Regions from separate parts of the Paenibacillus sp. FSL P4-0184 genome, predicted to be linked through region 2. Evidence: riboswitches for the same ligand, from Rfam matches in the RefSeq annotation. Region 2 holds a riboswitch; the other holds the start of a gene.
The links. A riboswitch is a leader RNA that binds a small molecule or an ion and turns the genes downstream of it on or off. The one in region 2 is predicted to bind cyclic di-GMP.
Positions count from the first base shown of each region.

Region 1: another riboswitch for cyclic di-GMP. It lies ahead of MKY52_RS07295 (anti-repressor SinI family protein); the one in region 2 lies ahead of MKY52_RS06730 (choice-of-anchor A family protein).

Region 1 covers NZ_JBBORN010000001.1:1,701,636-1,705,051, forward strand. Annotated here, with positions in the region: gene MKY52_RS07275 (hypothetical protein) at 1-89, shown strand, start outside; gene sipW (signal peptidase I SipW) at 91-678, shown strand; gene MKY52_RS07285 (TasA family protein) at 769-1,371, shown strand; gene MKY52_RS07290 (helix-turn-helix domain-containing protein) at 1,531-1,860, shown strand; gene MKY52_RS07295 (anti-repressor SinI family protein) at 2,062-2,217, opposite strand; cyclic di-GMP riboswitch class I at 2,244-2,328, opposite strand; gene MKY52_RS07300 (2-oxoglutarate dehydrogenase E1 component) at 2,799-3,416, shown strand, end outside.
Region 2 covers NZ_JBBORN010000001.1:1,571,189-1,574,604, forward strand. Annotated here, with positions in the region: gene MKY52_RS06715 (LPXTG cell wall anchor domain-containing protein) at 1-329, opposite strand, end outside; gene MKY52_RS06720 (hypothetical protein) at 326-514, opposite strand; gene MKY52_RS06725 (hypothetical protein) at 545-751, opposite strand; gene MKY52_RS06730 (choice-of-anchor A family protein) at 744-1,832, opposite strand; cyclic di-GMP riboswitch class I at 1,943-2,033, opposite strand; gene MKY52_RS06735 (hypothetical protein) at 2,525-2,917, shown strand; gene MKY52_RS06740 (winged helix-turn-helix transcriptional regulator) at 3,303-3,416, shown strand, end outside.

The DNA.
Region 1 (3,416 bases), 130 kb from region 2:
AGGCGCCAAAAGCGGAAGATACAACCACTTCCCCACCGGTAGCAACACCAGCCCCTTCGGACCCTCAACAAGTTAAAGGTGGCGAATAATATGCGGATTAAAAAAATGATCAACAATACATTATCGAGCATCATGCTTGTGATATTCATTCTGCTGGTGGTAGCCGTAGTTTTATCAAAGGCCTCCGGCGGTGAACCTGCCTTCTTCGGATACCAGATCAAATCGGTACTCTCAGGTTCGATGGAACCAGGGATTCAAACCGGATCGATTGTCGCTTTAAAACCCGGAGGAGATATGAATCGCTTCAAAAAAGGCGATGTGATCACCTTTAGAAATGAAGAAAACCTGCTCATTACTCACCGTGTTGTAGAAGCAACAATGAACAACGCTACTGGTGAAGCCATGTATCGCACGAAAGGCGATAACAATGATGCGCCTGATATGAACCCTACCAGTTCCACGAATGTTGTAGCTGAGTATACCGGGGTCACCGTACCTTACGTAGGTTACGCTATGAATTTCGCAGTTTCCAAAGCTGGAAGTGTTGTGCTCATGATTGTACCAGGCTTGATGCTCCTGCTCTATGCCCTGTATTCATCATGGAAGGCTGTAGCTGCACTCGAAAAGAAAAATGCTGCTATACTTCCCACCTCTCCACCTCCAACTGAAATACAGTAATCCGTTGATTGTCCGCTTCCGCTTACGAACCGGAAGTTACAATATATAACTTTTATAAAAAACCACAAAAACCGAGGAGGAATTTTAATTATGGGTATCAAGAAAACATTGGGTCTTGGCGTAGCATCAGCAGCACTGGGTTTATCATTGATTGGTGGAGGAACTTTCGCTTACTTTAGCGACACTGCAACAAGTACCTCTACATTCGCAGCTGGTACACTGGATTTGAACTCTGACCCATCTGTTATCGTTAATCTGGATAAATTGAAACCAGGTGATACTATCAAAAGAGATTTCAAACTGAATAATGATGGTAACATCGATATCGGCTCTATTGTTCTCAAAACAAAATACTCCGTTAATGACGTGGGTGGTAACAACAATGGTGTTGATTTAGGTAAATTCATTAAAGTTAAATTCCTGCAAAATAAGGACAAGAGCGGTAACATTATTCCGGATATTGTAGTTTATGAAACAACACTGGCTGATTTGCAAAATTCAACACCTGATCTCGTAGAAAAATTGCCGTTCATAGGCAATGAAGCATCCGGTATTAAAGCAGGTACATCTGATAGCTTCACCGTTAAGTTCGAATTTGTGGATGACGGTAAAGATCAGAACATTTTCCAAAAAGATGTGTTGACACTGACTTGGGATTTCTTTGCTAAACAAGCCAGAGGAACTGACTACTAATCTAATAAGTCTTCCATTCGAAGAGCAGCAGATTCTTATTCCGGAAAACGGATAAGTAGATGCTGCTTTTCTCTTTACAATAAACTTTGTCGAATTTAATGATATTTGCTATACTAATAACAAAAATAACGGAGGGGCGTCAGCATAGTGCCACAAAATATGGGCCAACGTATCCAGCATCTCCGCCTAGAAAAGGGATTGTCCCTATCTGAGCTTGCGGACAGAGCGGATGTTGCTAAGTCGTATCTTAGCAATGTGGAGAGAAACATCCAATCCAATCCTTCAATCCAGTTTATCGAAAAGATCGCCGATGCGCTTCAGGTATCCATCCACGCTTTGCTCTATGGAGAACCTAATGATGCTGAGGAGTCACCTTTAGATTCGGAATGGTTCCGATTGGTGCAGGAAGCTATGGCCTCAGGCATAAGCAAACGCGAATTCAAGGAGTTTCTGGACTACCAGAAATGGCGCCTTGATCAGAAGGATTAATATTCCACCTGACCTGATAAGATCCTCTTCTACTCATACTATTAAACATAAACGCCTTCGCCCTCCTACCATGGACCGCGAAGGCGTTTGAATTCTAGCAGAATATAAGGACCAAGTCTGAAACTTATAGATTCTTATATAAAGAAAAAGAGCACAGCGATAACTCGCTGTGCTCTTTTGATATCTAATGCTCTGAATGTATCACTGCACGGCTTGCACAGTCTTCTCATGAAAGAAGCGACGAATTTCATCTGCCTTTATGCCAGCCTTCTTAGCTGCTAATAATAAATGGACCCACTCTACGTCTAGATCAATGACCTGCTGTTCTCTGTTGCTTCCCTGGTTGGACTTGTCCAAAAAATCTCCTCCTAAGATTTTAGTCCCCAGGCAATCCGGCTGTCATAGTATTTCTACCTTAGACCCGCGACTTTGTGCCCCTGCCTTTCGGCAGGTTTACCTTTTACTGGACCCTTTACACGAAAGGATCTACTTTGAATATATGAAAATCGCTAACTGCAATAACATTATACTATACTAAAGTGGAAAAGTGTGTCGATTTCTGATTAGTTTTTCCATTAAAAAACAAAAAATAGAAGCGCTTTTGTGCGATAACTTGTCCTTTTAACACGATACTCGTCCTATTCATAAAATTAATTAAGCCGATAGAATGATACTTCCTTCCCTATTAGTTAAAAATAAGGATATTAGAATCATTTTAGTGGGCCTTAGGAATGGGTAATGAGAAGAAACAGCGTTCTTTTCATTAGAACAAGCTAACCCATACCATTTTGCGAACGTATTGGACGAAAGAAAGAATTGATTACACGTGTGGAAAGTAGCACAATAAGATGAGAAATGAAACCGCAATCATCACAGCTCCAGTAAGCGTTGACACAAAATGTCACGTATGGAGTTCATCCGTTAAGGAGGATGTATTCATGGCAGCCAAAGAGCCCTATAACGAATCCATTTGGAGTAAGTATTACGGACCCAATTTAGGCTACATTCAAGAAAGATATGAACAGTTTGTGAAAGATCCTTCCACCGTAGAGAATAATTATCGCGAGCTTTTTACAAATTCGGGTCCCCCACCCCTAACACCGGATAGCGAACCGGCTCCACAGCCTCGCATTTCGGGAGACACCGAATGGCTTAGAAAGGCAGTAAGAGCTTCCAAGCTAATCGCTAATATTCGTATATATGGCCATATGGCCGCTGATATTGATCCGCTTGAGCGCGATCACAATCCCATGGCTAAATATCTTGAACTCGAAACCTATGAGCTGACTCGTGAGGATCTGCTCGCACTACCTGCCACGCTCATTTGGGAGAATGCGCCGAATGATGTGCATACCGGATGGGATGCAGTTCAGCGTATGCGTCAGGCTTACACCAAGACAATCGCCTATGAATTCGGGCATGTGCATGAAGAACAAGAACTGAAATGGTTGAACAGACAGGCAGAATCCACAAGCTCACCAGCGCCTTTAAATAATGCAGAACGTAAAGAGCTGCTAAACCGCCTGATCCAAGTAGAGCAATTCGAAACCTTCCTT
Region 2 (3,416 bases):
GTTGGTGTTGCTTCCGGCGACGGAGTCGGTGTTGGCGTTGCTTCCGGCGACGGAGTCGACGTTGGTGTTGGCGTCACGATCGGCGTTGGTGTTGGCGTCACGATCGGCGTTGGTGTTGGCGTCACGATCGGCGTTGGTGTTGGCGTCACGGTCGGCGTTGGTGTTGGTTTTGGTGTGTGTGTTGGCCTTGGTGTGTGCGTTGGCTTCGGTGTCGGTGTTGGCTTTGGTGTGTGCGTTGGCTTCGGTGTCGGCGTCACGATCGGCGTTGGTGTTGGCGTCACGATCGGCGTTGGTGTTGGCGTCACGATCGGCGTTGGTGTTGGCGTCACGTTGGTGTTGGCGTCACAATCGGCGTTGGTGTTGGCGTCACGATCGGCGTTGGTGTTGGCGTCACGATCGGCGTTGGTGTTGGCGTCACGATCGGCGTTGGTGTTGGCGTCACGATCGGCGTTGGTGTTGGCGTCACGATCGGCGTTGGTGTTGGCGTCACGATCGGCGTTGGTGTTGGCGTCACGATCGGCGTTGGTGTTGGTTTTGGTTGGCGTCACGTGTGTGTTGGCCTTGGTGTGTGCGTTGGCTTCGGTGTCGGTGTTGGCTTTGGTGTGTGCGTTGGCTTCGGTGTCGGTGTTGGCTTTGGTGTGTGTGTCGGCTTCGGTGTCGGTGTTGGCTTTGGTGTGTGTGTCGGCTTCGGTGTCGGTGTTGGTGTGTGCGTTTTGGTGTGTGTGTCGGCTTCGGTGTCGGTGTCACGCACGGCGTAGGCGTGTGTGTGTCACGGTCGGCGTCGGTGTTGGTGTCACGGTCGACGTCGGCGTAGGCGTCACGGCCGGCGTTGGTGTTGGCGTCACGGCCGGCGTTGGTGTTGGCGTCACGGCCGGCGTTGGTGTTGGCGTCACGGTCGGCGTTGGTGTTGGCGTCACGGTCGGCGTTGGTGTTGGCGTCACGGTCGGCGTTGGTGTTGGCGTCACGGTCGGCGTTGGTGTTGGAGGTGGTTCTTCCCCTCCATATGGATACCAATGCATCTGCACCCCACCAGCAAATCCCTTTGCAATCAGCGTCCCATGCAGTTCACCGGAATTATAAGTTACTTTTGCAAGCGGAGCTAGGATAGTTCCTTCTATTGTTAAACTTCCAATGTCAACAGTGCTAGCTTCATAAAAATTAAATAATACCTTGTTAGGGCTCCCTCCCCAGATTTGAAAGCTTGGAATGTTAACTGAACTTCCGCTAACGTTAATGATAACTGTGGCGCTATTTGCAATATTAAACTGTAAGCCATTAGCACCAGCGAAATCGGCAGCACTAAGATTAAGAACGTTAAATGGTTCCGGAGCATCAATCGTTATTTTCCCATATTCCTTTTTGAAAGTTCCTATTGTAGCAAGTGAAGAGAATTCATTAGAACGTCCAATAAGAAATTGCTCTTCAGCATCAAAATCAATAGGAGTCCCTTTTCTCGCTGGTTCTTTAAGATCTACACCGTTGCTGGAAAAAACACCACCATAAACGGATGCTCCATGAACAGTCCCATTAGTAAAACTGATGTCATTACCAGCAATAAGAACATCTCCACCTGGATTATCCTTGGATACGCCGTAATTCTGCAAAGTAATGTTACCTTTGGCCGCAAGGCGCCCATGAACCTGATCATTAGATTGTTTGAAATCCCCAAAAATAAAAGTATTAAAATTCCCTGCAATACCTAACACAGGTGTAGGAGTATAGGGGAGCACCTCCCCAGCCGCTTTTACCAAATGACCTCCAGAAAGACCACTACCTACTGTCAAAATCCCCGCTAATACTAGTGCTAGCAGCGGTTTCATTCTTCTTTTCAAAAAGCACACCTCCTAAATCTATGATTTATATTTAATCAGAATAATTACCAGAAACTCTAAAGGACCTAACAACAAAAAAGACCGCCAAAAAAGAAGTGGAATTCCCTTCTCATGGCAGTCGGACGGTCATAGCGCATTTAAGACACTTTAGACTCCTGGACTTTGCGTCCCACCCTTTCAGGCGGTTTGCTATTATCATGATAATATATGTATTGACTTGCAGATTAGAACTAGCATTTTAAGCATCCTATTAAATAATCGTCTATGACTTTTAATACTTTTGAACTAATAATAGTTTAGCGCTCCATCCCCACAATTGTCAATCAATCCCTTCTGATATTCATACGCGTAAGCAAGCACAAAAAAAGCGCCTAAAGGCGCTTCACACAAAGGTTTTCCTTTAATTTTAAAGTAACTTTATCCAACCTAATATCGATATCCATAATGGAATACTTAGAATCAAACCAAATACCATTCCACGGCGGAGACTTCCTTCCTCATTCATCCTAATTCTCCCTTTATATAAGTCTGAAGCATTATTTTTTATTATTACAATTTTAATATATTTTATTCTTTCTAATTTAGTTGTGAATTCAATCACATTGGACTAGCTGTTTAGAAATACCATTGATTATTTTTGGAATATCGGGGTAGAATACGAATATACGTTCCCATTAGAGGTGATGAGATTCATGAATAGAGCTGAAAGCAGGGACAACATGCTGGTGAAATCTTATTTATTGCTTCCGATGATTTTATCAGCTTTCGAACGGGACTCCGCCATTCTATCTGCACATTTACGAACACCCACCCCCTATCTGGAGGTTCTTGAAACAGCCGCAGCAGTTGCTACAACAGATCTAAGAGATGTTCGTTCAGAGATGAGAAAACGGGGAATCAAGGTTTATGAGCAGAACAGACTTAACACGGGGATAGAAGCCAAATTTATATGTCGTGGATACCATGAACGAATGCTGCTGTTAAACGACATTGTCGCTGCCCAAGCTGCCATTCATATGCGCAGATATCTCGGTCTGGATATTTCATCTTTTAAGAGCTATGAAGAGCAGTATCAGATTAAGTGAAGTAGCGAAGAAGCTGCCCCCTCCCCCATTTAATTAGCGAACAAAAAAAATAGGCCTTACCATGGGAGTTGGCAAGACCTGAGAGATTTATACCACAAAACACTGGGGGGTGTTTGGTGTCTTCAATATATACCTTGAACCTGAAAATAAGATGATGCTCACATGAAAATTACATTAAAAAACTTCAATTCGTAGCTTAGGCTATCCGCTTGATAGTTAGCCACGAGTGCTTTGAACTAATTGTTTCAAAATGATATAGTGAGTTCGTTGCTCGCAGGATGACTTGATAGCAGGTTGAAAACATAATAAAGTCGGGACTTGAGTACGGAGCGACAACAGGCGTTTGCCTTTTCGTTGAATATTTTCTGAAGGAGGGTAATAGCCCATGAGTGATGAAATCTGTATACCACCTGGCATTCAACAGAAGGACACTAGCTTTGGCTACACCTTGTCTATCATTAGTGGTAAATATAAAATGACTATTCTCTACTATCTCTCT